2 regions of the Arthrobacter sp. THG-b23 genome follow, and region 2 is predicted to be linked to the other one. Evidence: predicted binding sites of a transcription regulator. Region 2 holds the regulator's gene; the other holds the start of a gene.
What was found. Region 2 encodes HspR, which represses chaperone genes until heat shock. Its sites were predicted from a motif close to AAGTTGAGTCNNNNNGACTCAACTT; they were not measured.
Positions count from the first base shown of each region.

Region 1: the regulator HspR is predicted to act here: its motif matches at 4,796-4,820, upstream of AC5RVD_RS04460 (ATP-dependent Clp protease ATP-binding subunit).

Region 1 is NZ_JBNHGM010000002.1:145,843-154,080, reverse strand. Features, by position in the region: gene AC5RVD_RS04475 (NAD(P)-dependent alcohol dehydrogenase) at 1-297, opposite strand, end outside; gene AC5RVD_RS04470 (TetR/AcrR family transcriptional regulator C-terminal domain-containing protein) at 401-1,120, shown strand; gene AC5RVD_RS04465 (ZIP family metal transporter) at 1,241-2,032, shown strand; gene AC5RVD_RS04460 (ATP-dependent Clp protease ATP-binding subunit) at 2,123-4,717, opposite strand; gene AC5RVD_RS04455 (LexA family protein) at 5,018-5,392, shown strand; gene AC5RVD_RS04450 (Y-family DNA polymerase) at 5,385-6,755, shown strand; gene AC5RVD_RS04445 (hypothetical protein) at 6,822-7,040, opposite strand; gene AC5RVD_RS04440 (hypothetical protein) at 7,113-7,547, opposite strand; gene AC5RVD_RS04435 (hypothetical protein) at 7,613-7,825, opposite strand; gene AC5RVD_RS04430 (NAD-dependent epimerase/dehydratase family protein) at 7,908-8,238, opposite strand, start outside.
Region 2 is NZ_JBNHGM010000001.1:187,566-195,803, forward strand. Features, by position in the region: gene AC5RVD_RS00905 (DEAD/DEAH box helicase) at 1-370, opposite strand, end outside; gene trmB (tRNA (guanosine(46)-N7)-methyltransferase TrmB) at 608-1,519, shown strand; gene AC5RVD_RS00915 (zf-HC2 domain-containing protein) at 1,553-2,212, opposite strand; gene AC5RVD_RS00920 (sigma-70 family RNA polymerase sigma factor) at 2,209-2,706, opposite strand; gene AC5RVD_RS00925 (COG4315 family predicted lipoprotein) at 2,940-3,500, shown strand; gene AC5RVD_RS00930 (heat shock protein transcriptional repressor HspR) at 3,606-4,028, opposite strand; gene AC5RVD_RS00935 (DnaJ C-terminal domain-containing protein) at 4,098-5,069, opposite strand; gene AC5RVD_RS00940 (nucleotide exchange factor GrpE) at 5,200-5,865, opposite strand; gene dnaK (molecular chaperone DnaK) at 5,868-7,742, opposite strand; gene AC5RVD_RS00950 (class I SAM-dependent methyltransferase) at 8,099-8,238, shown strand, end outside.

The DNA.
Region 1 (8,238 bases), on a different contig from region 2:
GTCAAGCCCGGGGATCGGATTCTTGGGGGACTTCCACCCGGACACAGCGCGGACCGGATACGGCAGGCCGGTGGCCATGTGCCACGTGCCGCGGTCCAGACCAGCGGCGCGAACCTTGATGAGGACTTGGCTTTCGCCGACCTCCGGTACGGCGATATCGGCCGGGTGCAAGGCGTCGGTAATTCCGTACCGGGTCTGCACTATTGCGCGCATGGTCGGTTGTGCCGGGGCGGGGGAGACGCTGTCACGCAGCGGCTCCGTGTTGGCCGCCGAAGGGGAGGATTCTGTTGGTTCCATGGGACTTCCTTCTCGAGGATGTGGATGACGTGGAGCCCAAGTGCTGCCGTACAAAGTACGAAGGTACCGTACAAAGTACGGGAATGCTATAGTCGCGGGAACAATGATCAAAAAACCAGGCAGCGCCCCCGCAGAACGCGTTCCGCTCAGCAGGGAACGGGTGCTCCGCGCCGCAATCGAGATCGCCGACGGCGGCGGGTTGGCCCGCCTCACGATCCGCTCACTGGCTCAGGCGCTGGACGCCAAGCCGATGTCGCTCTACCACCACGTCCGCAACAAGGACGAGATCCTCGACGGCATTGTCGATGCCGTCTTCGAAGAGATAGAACTGCCGGTCGCCGGGAGGGAATGGAAGGCTGAGTTGAAGCGGCGTGCAGCCTCGGCCCGCGCCGTGCTGCGACGCCACCCCTGGGCCATCGCCTTGATGGAATCGCGCACGACGCCCGGACCGGCAAACCTGCGCCACCACGATGCAACCCTGGGCACGCTTCGAGCCGCCGGATTCTCGCTGCCGCTGGCGGCCCACGCCTATGCGCTGCTGGATGCATACGTTTATGGGACTGCTCTTCAGGAGGCGTCCTTGCCTTTCGACGGCCCGGACAGCTTGGCGGAGGTCGCCGGGCCAATGGTGGAGATGTTCACTGCCCAGGACTATCCACACCTGCGCGAGCTGGCCGTGGAGCATGTGCTGCAGCCCGGATACGAATTCAGCGACGAGTTCGATTTCGGCCTCGACCTCATAATCGGCGGCCTTGCAGCGTCCCTGCACGGCTCCGGGCCCGGCGAAGAATCAACAGAGAGGGCCGAAGCGCCCTCGCCCTGAACCACGGGGTCGCGGGGAAAGCCGTAGCGACTGGCACCGGGGAATCCGGATCCGGGGTCGAAGAGCCGCCGGTGCCCCGCCAATGTTCCGCGGCTGCCGCCGTTTTCCTATACTGGCGGGATGGGAATGCCGGTGCTATTCGGCGTCGTGGCTTCCAGCGCGTTGGTGCTGGGCGCGTTCATCGGTGTGAAGTTCGAGCTGCCCAAACGTGTGCTGGCGATCCTTTTGTCGTTCGCGGCCGGTGCGCTGATTACGGCGTTGGCATTTGAACTGTTTGAAGACTCCTACGAGCGCGGCGGCATCTGGCGCGCGGTAATCGGCCTGGGCGTTGGGGCAGCGGTGTTCACGGCGCTGAGCGCGCTGCTGGACCGATGGGCGCAGCCCTCGTCCCGTTCCACGCCGGCCGCCGAGTACCAGGGCAGCGCCAAGCTGGATACCAATGCGGCTGCCGCGGAGCATGCACCTACGGCCGAGACCACCCGGGGCACTGCAGGCCTGGCGCTGCTGGCCGCGGTCACGCTCGACGGCGTGCCGGAGAACCTCGCGATGGGTGTGGCTTTGGGCGAGGGAACCGGCGGGTTGGCCCTGCTCGCTGCGATCTTCGTCTCCAACCTGCCCGAGGCGCTGGTGGGAGCCGCTTCCATGCGCAGCCAGGGCAAGTCGGCGCTCGCGGTCATCGGGCTCTGGAGCGCTTGCGGAGTCCTGCTGGTCATCGCCGTCATCATCGGTGCGGGCCCGCTGTCCGCCACCGACCCGGAATCCATCTCGTTGCCGCTGGCCTTCGCGGCCGGGGCAGTGATTGCCTCCTTGGCCGACACCCTTATGCCCGAGGCCTACGAACACGGTGGCCCGGCGGTCGCCATGAGCACGGCCGCAGGGTTCGTTTTGTCCTACGCACTGTCGCTGGCGTGAGCCGGAGGCAGCGGTGGCGGGGCACCCCCTCCGATGGAGTGCCCCGCCGTCGCCCTGTCGCGCCCGGCCCCTGTCGTGCGGTCGCCGCAGCTACGCCGCCGCGGCCATGCTGCCCGCTGCGACCCGCAGCCCATCGTCGCCGGCGGTGACCTGGATCCGCCCGCCTTCGGCAACGGCCTCGGCCACCAGCAGGTCCGCGATCCGGTCATCCAGCTCTCGCTGGATCACCCGGCGCAGCGGCCGGGCGCCGTATTCGGGCTCGTAGCCGGCCTCGGCGATCCACGCCACGGCGTCCTCGCCAACCTCCAGCTCGATGCCTTGGGCCGCCAGCCGGGCCTCGGTCTTGCGCAGCTGCAGCCGCACGATGGAACGCAGCTGCTCCTGCTCCAGCTTGCGGAACAGCACGATCTCGTCGATCCGGTTCAGGAACTCCGGCCGCATGGTTTCGCGCAGCCGGCCCATCACCCGGGCGCGCAGATCCTGCTCGCTCCCGAAGCCGTCCTCGCCGTTGTTGGCGGTGAATCCCAGCGCTCCGCCCTTGCTTGCCAGGAACTCCGACCCGAGGTTGGAGGTCATGATCACCACGGTGTTGCGGAAGTCCACGGTGCGGCCCTGCCCGTCGGTGAGGCGTCCGTCGTCGAGGACCTGCAGCAACAGGTTGAACACGTCCGGATGGGCCTTCTCCACCTCGTCCAGCAGCACCACCGAGTACGGGCGCCGGCGGACGCGCTCGGTCAGCTGGCCGGCCTCGCCGTAGCCCACGTAGCCCGGAGGCGCGCCGACCAGCCGCGAGACGGTGTGGCGCTCGCCGTATTCACTCATGTCGAAGCGGACCATGGCGTCCTGGTCGCCGAACAGCGACTCCGCCAGTGCCTTGGCCAGCTCGGTCTTGCCCACGCCGGTGGGACCCAGGAACAAGAAGCTGCCGACGGGCCTGCCCTCGTCCCCCATCCCGGTGCGGTTGCGCCGCACCGACTTGGCGATAGCGGTCACGGCGTCGTCCTGACCGATAACCCGGGTGTGCAGGTCCTCCTCCAGCCGGGCAAGCCGCTGCCGGTCGCCCTCCGTCAGCCGGGCGGCCGGAATGCCGGTGGCGCGGGAGATGATCTCGGCGATCTCGGCCTCGCCCACCACATCGGTGGGCGCGACGCCGGGGCGGGCCCCGCCGTCGTGGTTTTCGGCGGTTTCGGAGGCCGGCTGGTGGGCGGAGGCGGCTTCCAGCCTGGCCTGCAGCTCTTCGATCTCGTCGCGCAGCTTCGAGGCGTCCTCGTAGCGTTCCTCGGCGACGGCGGCGTTCTTGGCCGATTCCAGCTCTGCCAGCCGGCCGCGCAAAGCCTCCACGTCGACGCGCGGGCCGCGCCGCAGGCTCAGCCGCGCTCCGGCTTGGTCGATCAGGTCGATCGCCTTGTCCGGCAGGAACCGATCGGTGATGTAGCGGGAGGACATCTCGACGGCGGCGCGGATAGCTTCGTCGGTGTAGGCCACCTGGTGGTGTTCCTCGTAGCGGTCCTTCAGCCCGGACAGGATCTGCACGGCGTCTTCAACCGAGGGCTCGCCGACCATGACCGACTGGAAGCGGCGCTCCAGGGCGGGGTCCTTCTCCACCTTGCGGTACTCGCCCAGCGTGGTGGCGCCGACCAGGTGCAGTTCACCGCGGGCCAGCCGGGGCTTGAGGATGTTGCCGGCGTCCATGCCGCCCTCGCCGCCGCCGCCGGCACCGACCACGGTGTGCAGTTCGTCGATGAACACGATCAGCTCGCTGCCGGCGGCGCTGATCTCGTCCAGGGTCTTGGTCAGGCGTTCCTCGAAATCGCCGCGGTAGCGGGTGCCGGCCAGCATGCCCGGCAGATCCAGCGACACCACGCGCTTGCCGCGCAGCTGCTCCGGGACGTCGCCGGCCACGATGGCCTGCGCGAGGCCTTCGGCGATGGCGGTCTTGCCCACGCCGGCCTCGCCGATCAATACCGGGTTGTTCTTGGTCCGGCGGGCGAGGATCTCGATGGTCTGGGCGATCTCGTCGGCGCGGCCAATCACCGGGTCCAGCCGGTCCTCCCGGGCCTGGGCGGTCAGGTCGGTGCCGAACTGGTCCAGCATGGGCGTTTCCGCCTGGGGATTGGCGCCCGTTTGCGGCCCGGCGTTTGTGGTGGGGCCGACGGCCTGCGCCGCAGCTTCCTCCGCCGCCTGCTGCAGCGCCATCGGGGTCACGCCAGCGCCGGCCAGAAGCTGGCCGGCGGGGGTTTCCTGGTTCAGGACGAAAGCCGCGAACAGGTGCTCGGGGTCGATGTACGTGGAGCCGAACGCGCGGGCCACCTGGTGCGCGTCCAGCAGGGCACGCTGCGCGGACGGCGTCAGCGACGGCGTTTCACGGGTCGGGGCGGTCTTTTCCGGCAACCCCTGCTCGGCGGAGCGCGCGATGGCCAGCGGGTCGGCGCCGGCCAGCTTGATCTGGCTGGCGGCCGGCTCCTGGCGGGCCATGACGTGCAAAATGTGCAGGGCGTCCACCTCGATGTGGCCGAGGCCCGCGGCAAACCGGGCCGCCTGTGCCAGCACTTCGTGGGTGCGGCGGCTGAGCAGGCGGGTGAGGTCAACGGTGCGGGACTGGGCCGCCCGCTGGCCCTGCAGGTAGCGCGCCAGGAACTCGTCGAATGAACCGTTGCCGGAAGCTGGTCCGAAGAACAGTGGCATGGATACTCCTCCTGTGAACGTGAGTGCCTTCGACTCATGTTAACGCCTTCGAGTGATGATTATTCCAGAAGTTCCGCAAACTTGAGCGAAGGTGACTCACCTGCGCGGGGCTGGTGGATCCGTCCACCTCGTGCGAACTCGCCGTTCCCGGTGAGCGATGCAACGGGCGGGCGGTTCGGGCAGCGGGGATGGGTCCGGCGGAGGGGCCGGTGCTAGGGTTGTCTTCGAAGCTTTGTTCGAAGACGGGGGTCCGGGATGTTCGGTTTGGAGCAGCCGTCGAATGCGTCGGCCGGCCCGGAAATGGGCACCGGAACGCCCGAGGATGCGCGCGGTTTCCCGTCGCCGGCGCGGGACTACTTCCACGGCGGCATCGATCTGAACCGGCACTTGATCCGCGACCGGACCAGCACCTTTGTGATGCGGGTGGCCGGGAACTCGATGGCGGCCGCCGGGATCTGCGACGGCGATGAGCTGATCGTGGACCGCTCGCTGACCCCGCGCGACGGTTCGGTGGTGATCGCGGTGCTGGACGGGGAATTGGTGGTGCGGCGCCTGCATCTCACCGCGGACGGCGTGCGGTTGCAGACGGACGACGGCGGTGTCCCCACCGAGGTGGGCGAACTCGCGGAGCTGAGCATCTGGGGCGTCGCCACCCGTTGCCTGCACCATGTCTAGCGGTCCCGCATCGGGGTCCGGCGCCGCGGCCCCCGGCCAACCGCCTGCGTCCGGCGCAACCTCCGGCCAGCCGCCCGGATCCCGGCCCGGCGAACGGATCGCGCTGGTGGACGTCAACAATTTCTACGTCTCCTGCGAGCGGGTCTTCGATCCATCCCTCGAGGGGCGCCCCGTCGTCGTGCTCTCCAACAATGACGGCTGCGTGGTGGCGCGCTCCGAGGAAGCCAAGCAGTTGGGGCTGAAGACCGGGACGCCGTGGTTCCAGGTGGCGCCGCGGGCCAAGGCTTGGGGGCTGGTCGCGCGCTCCAGCAACTACGAGCTGTACGGGGACCTGAGCGCCCGGGTGATGGAAGTGCTAGGCCGGTTCGGGGCGTGGCAGGAGGTCTATTCGATCGACGAGTCTTTCCTGGGCCTGCCCGGCGTTGAGGACCAGTTGCTGGAAACTGCCGGCCGGATCCGAGCCTCCGTGATCCGGCAGGTGGGCGTGCCGGTCAGCGTTGGCGTGGCCCAGACCAAGACGTTGGCGAAGTTCGCCAACCACGTTGCCAAGCGGAATCCCCAGATGGCCGGGGTGTGCTCGCTGGGCTCGATGCCCGCTTCCGACATCGCATGGATCCAGTCGCGGGTGCCGGTCACCGGGCTGTGGGGCGTGGGCGGGCGGACCGGGAAACGACTGAACGCCCTCGGGATCGAGTCGATCGCGGACCTGAAGGCCGCGGACCCGCAGGCGATCCGCAAGAAGTTCTCCGTGGTGCTGCAGCGAACCGTGTTGGAACTGAACGGGACGCCCTGCATCCCGCACACGGAGGAGCGGGCCGACAAGCAGCAGATCATGTTCTCGCGAAGTTTCTCCACGCCGGTGACCACGCTCGAGGAGATGGACCAGGTGATGGCGGTCTACGCCCAACGCGGGGCGGCCCGGATGGCAGCCGAGGGACTGCGGGCCTCCGTGCTGACGGTGACCGCGGGGACCAGCAGGTTCGCCGGCGGCGAGGCGGCGTTTCCCGCGGCCAGCGTCCACTTGCCGACGCCTACGCAGGACCCGATCCAGCTGACCAAGGCTGCCGTGGCTGCGATGCGCGGTTGCCTGGTACCCGGCGCCCACTATGTCCGGGCCGGGGTGCTGTTGTCGGGGCTGGAGCCCGCCGCCGGGCAGCAGACCTTCGACCCCTTCGTCAGCGATTTGGAACAACGGAACATCGGCGACCTGTTGGGCGCCGTGCGTTCCAAGTTCGGCGAAGCCGCGATCGGTCTCGGTCAGGGCGGGCTGGCCGCCCCGGCGGCGTGGTCAATGAGACGTGAGTTCTCCTCGCCGCGCTACACCACCGAGTGGAGCGACCTGCCCGTGGTCAAGGCGGATTGATCCACGAACGAAACGGGGCATGGCAGCGGCCGGGATCTCGGCGGCCGCTGCCATGCCCGCGGTGGATCAGTCGCTCGGGCTGGTGTCGGTCGTGAGCCCGCGGTCGTCCGGGGTTTCCCGGTCTTTCTCTTCGGCCGGTCCGGGCGCGATGTTCATGCCCTCCTTGCCCTCGGGCTCGGGGGCGGAATCAGCCGTCTCCTCTTGAGCGTCCGGCGCCGACGGATCTGCCCCGGTGCCCGACTGGTCCCGCGGACCCTTGACCTGGCCGTTGTCGTTCTCGGTCATGCCAGTCCTTCCTTCTGCCGTTGCTGCAAGCCATGCCCGGAGAGGGGCTCGCTTGCCCAAGTCCCGGGCAGGTCACACTCCAGGCGGGCGCAGGTCGTCGTCCCTGTTACTGGTGGCGGGTCCGCCCGGCATGGCGCCTCCCTCGCCCGTCCAGCTCTGCCCCAGTTCGTCGCTGTGCGCCGGATCCGAGACGGTGTCGCCGAGGGTGGTCGTCGGGCCGGTGGTGCCAGTGGTGGCTCCGCCGTCCTTCCCTGAACCGTGGTTGCCGGGCAGCTTGGCGGATGCCGCAGACCCGGCCTTCTTGGCCGCTTCGGTGACGCGGTCAGCGACTCCCGGGGCCTTCTCCTTGACCATGCCGGTGGCTTCGTGGACTTTTTCCTGAACCGCTGGATTCTGCCAGAACTCCTGGGCCTTGGCCTTCAGCGAATCGTAGGCGGACCTTCCGGATTTCGAGCCGAGGACGAATCCGAGGGCGATGCCGGTGCCGAATGTGAGTTTCCCTTTCACAGCGTGCTCCTGTCAGTAGACGGTTGGTGGGCGGTGCTAGGTAGACCGTTGGGGGCGGTGCCAGGTCAGCCGGGGAAAGGCGCGTTGGGCGCGTCCTCTCCGTACGCTTTCTTGACCAGGTCGTCGGCGACCTTCTCGTCGCCGTGGACCGGGATGTGGGCCTCGTCGGCTTCCTTGTCGTCGCCGTCGTCGAGGCCACCTGCGCCGGCGGGCTGGCTCGGATCTTCTTCATTCAGGTCGTCCGGGTGTTCCGGGCGCGGATTCTCGTTCGGATTCATCAGGTCCTCCTTCTCGAGCGGGTCGTCCTGTGGGATCAGACCGGGCACTGCGCTCATCGCGCGGCATGCCCATGGGGCCACACTACGCGCCGGTCCTCGGCTTCGCACGGGTCCAGCGGCTGCGCGGGCGCATCGCGGGGGATTCCGTAACCCCTCCGGCCTTGGCCATTCCCGCCAGGACTTCACGGATCGCCGACAACGAATCCACCTGCGGCACCCAGCCGAGTTCGTCCCTGGCCCGGCTGGTGTCCATGACCGGAGCGTAGCGGGCCATGTCCACCCAACCGGGGTCGCTGGCCAGCAGCCGGACGGACCACGCGGCGCCGACCAGCTGTCGCACCAACGGCACGGGAACGGGCAGCCAGCGCCGGGCGCCGAACAGGGAGGCGACGAGGCCGGGCGTTACCACCGGC
Region 2 (8,238 bases):
GCGCCTTTTCCTGGCGCTGCTGCGAGACGCCGCCGTAGATCACCGTGGTGTTCAGGCCCAGCTCGGCCGCCAGCGGCTCAATGGTGTTGTTGAGCTGGGTGGCCAGCTCGCGGGTCGGAGCCAGAACCAGGCCCAGCGGGCGTCCGGGTTTGCGGAAATGGGCGGCTTCGCGCTCGGCGAGCCTGGCCACCAGCGGCAGCGCGAACGCCAGCGTCTTGCCGGAGCCGGTGCGGCCGCGGCCCAGCACATCCCGGCCCGCCAGCGTATCGGGCAGGGTCTCGGTCTGGATGGGGAACGGAGCTTCAATGCCATCGGCAGCGAGCTTCGAAGCAAGGGACTTGGGCACGCCAAGGGCAACAAAAGTAGTCATAAGAAAGTGCGAATGTCTTCCGGTCAGTGTCCCCGCGGCAGGTTAGCCCAGGGTCGCCGAAGAAAAATCAGACAGTGCCAACCGCCCGGATCTGCCCGGTCACGTCGTTAGACGGATAGCGGCGGTGCAATTGAAAGCGTTCATCGACGCAGGGAAACGCGTCAAACTGCGCCTCCGAGTAGTTCAAGTCTAGCAGCACGTGCGGGCCGCCCGCGCACGGGCGATACTCTGGTGGGGATGACCAGCGACTCCCCCACCCCTGATGTTCCCGTGCACGACGACGGCGCGCGCCTCACGCAGCCCACCCACCTCGCCCGTCCGGTCAGCTTTGTACGACGCGGCTCACGGCTGCAGGGCCGCCGCCAGCAAGCCTGGGACGAATACGGCCCGAAGTTCGCCGTGGACCTCCCCCGGCACGGCGGCGACACCACCGTGGACCCGGCCTTTGTCTTTGATGCGGCGGCAGCTTTCGGACGCGAGGCACCCCTGGTCGTGGAGATCGGCTCCGGCCTGGGCGAGGCCGTCTGCCATGCCGCGGAGCAGCACCCGGAGTGGAACTTCCTGGCCCTGGAGGTCTACCGGCCTGGGCTGGCGCAGACCCTGCTGCGGATTGGACAGCACGGCCTGTCCAACGTGCGTGTGGCGCAGGTCAACGCCCCGGACGCCCTCGCGACCATGCTGCCCGAGTCCTCGGTGGCCGAACTCTGGGTGTTCTTTCCCGACCCGTGGCACAAGACCCGTCACCACAAGCGCCGGCTCGTGCAGGAGAGCTTCGCGGGCCTTGCCGCCCGCGTCCTGCAGCCGGGCGGGATCTGGCGGCTGGCCACCGACTGGTCCGACTACGCGATCCAGATGCGCCGGGTCGCGGATGCCTCGCCGGACTTCCGCAACCTGCATGCCGGCGAGCGTACCGGCAAGGACAGCCCATTGACCCAGGTCTGGGAAAGCGGCGTGGAAGGCGTGGTGGGCGGCGCCCCGGTGCGCGAAGGCAAGATCCCGGTCAGTACCGGCAATGCCAGCACCGGTGAAGGCATGGACGAGCTCGGCGGCTGGGCGCCCCGCTTCGACGGCCGGACCATGACCAGCTTCGAGCAGAAGGCCCACGACGCCGGCCGGATGATCTTCGACCTCGCCTACCGCCGGAACTGATCCGCAGGGGCCTGGTTGCGGGCCTGCTCCTGCTCAGTCCGTAGCCACGGCCGCCAGCGTTGCGTCCGCCCCGCTGCGCAGTTCCACCTGGACGATCTCGTCGGTGTCCATGGCGCAGGCTGCGGTGAGCGTGGCGCGGCCCGCCGGCGTCGCCTGCCAGGAAGCCACCTGGTAGGTGTAGCCGGTATCTCCGGTCACCCACAGGGTGAGCAGGCCGTCCCGCGGCAGCTGCTCCCCCGCTACCTGCATCTCGGTGCCCCAGGCCTTGTGCACCAGTGCCAGCTCCAGTTGCAGGCCGCCGTCGGCAGTCATCACATAACTCTCCGTCGCCGGCGGCTGCTGCTGCTGGGTCAGCAACGGCCCGATGGCCGCCCCGGCGACCAGGCAGACACCCGCCACGGCGGCCACCAACCCGACCCACCGCCGTCGTTCCTTCCGCCGCCGGTTGGCCAGTTCATCCACCAGTTCCCGGGTGCGTTCCTCGACTTCATGCTGCGGCGGCGCCGCCAGCTCCAACGCTGCGTCGCGCGGCAGCGCGTCCAGCAGGTCGGGCAGCGATTCCAGCTCGTCGGCTTCCCTGCGGCACGCGGGGCAGGAGGCCAGGTGTTCTTCGAAGTCCGCCCGTTCGCGGCGGTCCAGCCCGCCCAAGACGTAGAGGCCGAGCAGTTGGTGCTGTTCCTCGTTGGTGTTCACGGCTGCCCCACCCCCATCTCGTCCAGTACGGCCCGCAGGGCCTTGGCCGCGTAGAACGCCCGCGACTTCACCGTGCCCAGCGGAATGCCCAGCGACCGGGCGGCTTCGGACGAGGTGAGCCGCTGGTAGTGCAGGGCAAGGATGATGTTGCGGTGGTCGGGGCTGATGCGTGCCAGGGCTTCCTCCATGACCACACGGAGCAGGAGCCGCTCCAGCTGGTCTTCTTCGACGGCCGGCTCGTCCTCGCCCAGTCCGGTCTCTCCCGGCCGCCGGGTGCGGCGCCGGTAGCCGTCGATAATCACGTGCCGGGCGGTTTGGTACAGGTAGCCGCGCATGTTGTCGGTTTCCGGGCCGCGCTTCCACACCCGCAGGATCGTCTCCTGCACCACGTCCTCCACCTGGTCCGCATCGGAGGTCGCGGCGCGCACGAACCGGCGCAGCGCCGTGGCATGGTCGCGGTAGAGGCGGGCCACGGCCTCGTCGTCCAATGCCACGGCCGCCTCCTCCCTGCCGGCAACCCCGGCCGCCTCACCGGCGGTCGGAACGTCCCCGCGCGGCTTCCTACCGGGTACGACGACGGCGGCGGCGTTCCGGTTCATCCTGCCCACGGGATTCCCTCGCCCAACGTTGAACCATTGTGGGCGCGGCCGGCGTCTTTGCCAATAGCGGGCCGCGCCCCGCGGCACCGCGCTCCGGGCAGCGCCCGGGAGACGGCAAAGGAAGCCCCATGAAAATCACACAGACAGCCGCGACAGCCCTGCTGGGCGCTGCCATGCTGGGCCTCGCCGGTTGCGGAGGCGGTTCGGGCACGGAAACGCCCGCCGGCCCGGAGGCACCGCCGGCAGTCGAGACGCCGACGGCCGGCGCCCCCGGAATGACCACGCCGGCGGCCCCGGAGACAGACGGCCCGGAGACAGGCGGCGCGCAAGCATCCGGAGCTGCCTCCACCTTGACCACGGCCGATTCCGACCTGGGCGAAATCGTGGTGGACGGCGAAGGCATGACTGTTTACTACTTCACCAAGGACGTCCCGGACTCCGGCGAAAGCGCCTGCACGGGCGACTGCCTGGCCGCGTGGCCACCCGTACTGGCCGAGGAAGAGCCGGAACTCGACGGGGTCACCGCCGAGGTGGGCCTCATTGACACCCCCGACGGGCAGCAGCAGGTGACACTGAACGGCATGCCCATCTACTACTGGGCCCAGGACAAGGCCCCGGGAGACACCACCGGCCAGGGCGTTAACGACGTCTGGTACGTGGTCGCCCCGGACGGCGAAATGATCAAGTAGCTCCACGCCGCCATCCTGCCCGCAGCCGCCTGCTTGGGGCCGGCAGCTGCGGGCGTTCGATCACAGGCGCAGGCCGAACGGATCAGCGCTGCGGACGCCAGGCCATCAGCGCTGCGGACGCCAGACCATCAGCGCCTGGCTGCGCGGACGCGGACGCTGGCCGCGGGCTAGCGTCACCACGTCCCCGGCCAGGCCCGCGGCGAACACCCGGCTGGAGTCGGTGCCCCGGCGCTGCCTGGCCATCAGCTCCTCGGAGAGGTCCCGGACCTGGGCCTTGAGGGCGGCGACCTCGTTTTCCAGCTGGAGGATGCGCTTGATGCCTTCCAGCGAGACGCCTTCCTGGGAGAGACGCTGAACCTCGCGCAGGGTGTTCACGTCCTTCTGCGAATAGCGGCGCTGCCTGCCCCGCTGGCGCGACGGAGAGACCAGGCCGAGACGGTCATACTGGCGCAGGGTCTGCGGGTGCATGTCCGCCAGTTCGGCCGCAACCGAAATCACGAAGATCGGCGCATTCATATCGATGCTCATGGTGCTCTCCCTCCTGCGCTTCGCGCGTTTCCCGTCCGGCCAGTCCCGGCCGGTTGCAACTTCCGCCCGCTACAACCTGGCCTTGGCGGCAAGATTCCCGCGCGGGTCGGACCCGGCAGTCGCCGCCGCGAAGGCGTTGACTGCTTCTTGGGCCTCTTTCCCAAGGTTCTGCGGGACCACCACGTCGATGGTCACGAGCAAATCGCCGGTGTTCTTCGAGGTCTTCACCCCGCGTCCCTTCACGCGGAGCGTCCGGCCGGAGGGTGTTCCTGCCGGCACCTTGACCTTGACGAATTCACCACTCAGGGTCGGCACGTCGATCTGCGCGCCCAGCGCGGCCTCCGGGAACGTGACCGGGACGTGGATCCGGATGTTGTCGCCGTCGCGCTGGAAGAACGGGTGGGGCTTGACGTTGACGGTCACCATCAGGTCGCCCGCGCCGGCGGGGCCGGGCTGGCCCTTGCCGCGGACGCGGACCTTCTGGCCGTCTTTGATCCCGGCCGGGATCCGCACGTCGATCACCTCGCCGCTGGGTTCGCGCAACCCGATGGTGGTGCCGTTAATGGAACCGGCGAAGGAAATGCTGGTGGTCGCGGTGCGGTCGGCGCCCCTGCGCGGCGGCTGCTGCTGCTGCGGGAAACCGCCGAAGCCGCCGAACAGATCGGCGAACTCCGGCGGCACGGTGCCCCCGGAGCCGGCACGGGTGCGGGTGCCTTGGCCGAACAGGTTGCCGAAGATGTCCTCGAAGCCGCCTGCGCCCGGCCCGCCGGCGCTGCCGGGTCCCCCGGCGCTGAAGCGCGCGCCGCTGCCCATGGCGCGGATCGCGTCGTACTGCTCGCGCTCCCCCGGGTCCGAGAGGACCGAGTAGGCCTCGGAGATGTCCTTGAACTTCTTTTCCGAACCTTCGTCCCCCCGGTTGGTATCCGGATGGTGGGTCCGCGCGAGCTTGCGGTACGCCTTCTTGATGTCCGCATCGGATGCGTCCTTGGAGACACCGAGGATCTTGTAGAAGTCCTTCTCGACCCAGTCCTGGCTAGCCATGCAGGCGCCTCCTTTCAGTTGTCACAAAGTCTATGGGCACGGGAGCCCCGGACGGTGACGGGTTGGCCTCCGACGGTCCGGAGGCCAACCCGTCATCTGCGGCTGGGCGCCGGGGCGCCCCCTGCCGGTGTCATTCCGCCGGTACGGCTACCACTACCTGGGCCGCGCGCAGCACGCGGTCACCGGCCCTGTAGCCCAGGCGCAGGACCTGGCTGACGGTGTCCATTTCCACCTCGGCGTCAGGCTGCTGCATCAAGGCCTCGTGGATGTTCGGGTCGAATTCGACGCCGGTCTCCTCGATGCGGGTCAGGCCATAGGTCTTGAGCACGCCGTCCAGCTTGGTGGCAATAGCCGCGAACGGGCCGTCCGCGAGATCGCCGTGCTGGCGCGCGGCGTCGATGTCGTCCAGGACGGGCAGCAGCGAGTTCAGCACGCCGATGACGGCCATCTCGCCGGCCACCGCGCGGTCGCGTTCCACCCGCTTGCGGTAGTTCACGTACTCCGCCTGCAGCCGGAGCAGATCGTTCTTCAGCTCCTCGGCTTCCTGCGACGTGGTCCCTTGGGCAACAGATTCCCCCGCGGGGACCTCGGCCCCGTTCAGGATCTGCTCCGCCTGGGCCAGCGCGTCGGCGTCGGCGCCCTGGCCGGCCGCGGAGGTTGCCCCCGCAGCCGCGCCGGCGTCCCCGGTTGCTCCCGCGGCGCCGCGGACCTGTCCGGTTTCCGGATCGATCTTGCGGTTGTCGCGGAAGTTCACCGGCTCTGTCTGGTGTTCTTCTTCGTTACCCTTTTCGGCCATGGTTACTTCTTCTCGTCTTCGTCGACCACTTCGGCGTCCACGATGTCCTCGTCGGCCGCGCCGGAGCCGGCCTCGGAGGAACCGTCACCGGCGGCTGCACCGTCGCCGGCCGCGCCGGAGGCCTGCGCCTGCGAGTAGATGGCCTCGCCCAGCTTGGTCTGGGATGCCTGCAGCTTCTCGAACGCGGCCTTGACCTCGTCGTCGTTGTCCTGCTTCTCCAGTGCGGATTTCAGGGCGTCGACGTCGGACTTGACCTCGGTCTTGACCTCTTCGGGCAGCTTGTCGTCGTTGTCGGCGAGCAGCTTGTCCACGGAGTAGGCCAGCTGCTCGGCCGAGTTGCGAACATCGGCGGCCTCGCGGCGCTTCTTGTCCTCGGCGGCGTGCTCTTCGGCCTCCCGCACCATGCGGTCGATGTCATCCTTGGACAGCGCGGTGCCGCCCGTGATGGTCATCGACTGCTCGGCGCCGGTGCCCTTGTCCTTGGCGGAGACGTGCACAATGCCGTTGGCGTCGATGTCGAAGGTGACCTCGACCTGCGGCACGCCGCGCGGCGCCGGCGCGATGCCGGTCAGCTCGAAGGTGCCCAGCGGCTTGTTGTCGCGGGTGAACTCGCGCTCGCCCTGGAAGACCTGGATGGCCACCGACGGCTGGTTGTCATCGGCGGTGGTGAAGGTCTCGGACCGCTTGGTCGGGATCGCGGTGTTGCGCTCGATCAGCTTGGTCATCACGCCGCCCTTGGTCTCGATGCCCAGCGACAGCGGGGTGACGTCGATCAGCAGGACGTCCTTGCGCTCGCCCTTCAGGACGCCGGCCTGCAGGGCAGCGCCCACGGCCACGACCTCGTCCGGGTTCACGCCCTTGTTCGGCTCCTTGCCGCCGGCCATTTCCTTGACCAGTTCGACGACGGCGGGCATCCGGGTGGAACCGCCGACCAGCACGATGTGGTCGATGTCGGAGACCTTGATGCCGGCTTCGGTGATCACGTCGTGGAACGGCTTCTTGGTGCGCTCGAGCAGGTCCGCGGTCAGTTCCTGGAACTTGGCCCGGCTGAGGTGCTCGTCCAGGTGCACCGGTCCCTCCGGCGTGACGGAGAGGTACTGCAGGGAGATGTTGGTGGAGGAAGCCGAGGACAGTTCCTTCTTGGCCTGCTCGGCCGCTTCCTTCAGGCGCTGCAGGGCGATCTTGTCCTTGGACAGGTCGGCGCCCTTGGACTTGGCCTGCTTCAGCAGGAAGTCGACCACCCGCTGGTCCCAGTCGTCGCCGCCCAGGCGGTTGTCGCCGGAGGTGGCGCGGACCTGGATGGTGGAGAAGTCGTCCTCGTCCTTGCCCACTTCCAGCAGGGACACGTCGAAGGTGCCGCCGCCGAGGTCGAAGACCAGGATCAGTTCGTCTTCCTTGCCCTTGTCCAGGCCGTAGGCCAGCGCGGCTGCGGTCGGCTCGTTGACGATGCGCAGCACGTTCAGGCCCGCAATTTCGCCGGCTTCCTTGGTGGACTGGCGCTCGGCGTCGTTGAAGTAGGCCGGAACGGTGATGACCGCGTCGGTGACCTTCTCGCCCAGGTAGGACTCGGCGTCGTGCTTGAGCTTCTGCAGGATGCGGGCGGAGATTTCCTGCGCGGTGTAGTTCTTCCCGTCGATCTCGGTCTTCCAGTCGGTGCCCATGTGGCGCTTGACCGAGGCGATGGTGCGCTCGATGTTGTTGACGGCCTGGCGCTTGGCGATCTCACCGACCAGCACCTCACCGGACTTGGAGAATGCGACGACGGACGGCGTGGTGCGGCCACCCTCGGCGTTGGCGATGACGGTGGGTTCGCCACCCTCCAGAACAGAAACAACGGAGTTGGTGGTTCCGAGGTCGATACCTACTGCACGAGACATACGCGTGTCCTTCCTTTGCGGCCGCTTTCGCGGCCTCGATTACTGTGGCAGCCCATCATTCGGGCGTACCCGGGCGGCGCCGCTGCGGGCGGCGACCGATGTGAGCCTTCTGCACTCAAGTTTACTCGGACGACGGCCATTGTCAATCAAGTTGAGCGCACCGGACTCAAGTTTGGCTGGATGGGTAGCGGGACCCGCGGCGGGCGGCAGCGGCAGGGCGGTTGTTTGGCGGCCATCATCGCCGCCACCGAAGCCGCCTGTTCCGAGGTCACCGCGGCCGACAAGCGGCCGACAAATAGCGCAACATTCCGGCACGGCAGCTACGTGGCCGCGGGGGCGCGGAGTAGTCTCCCACTATGAAGGACGAGGTCTACTCACACGGACACCACAAGAGCGTGGTCAAGGCCCATGCGATCCGGACGGCCGAGGACTGCGCGGCGTACCTGCTGCCGGAGCTCAAGCCCGGGATGATGCTGCTGGACGTGGGCTGCGGCCC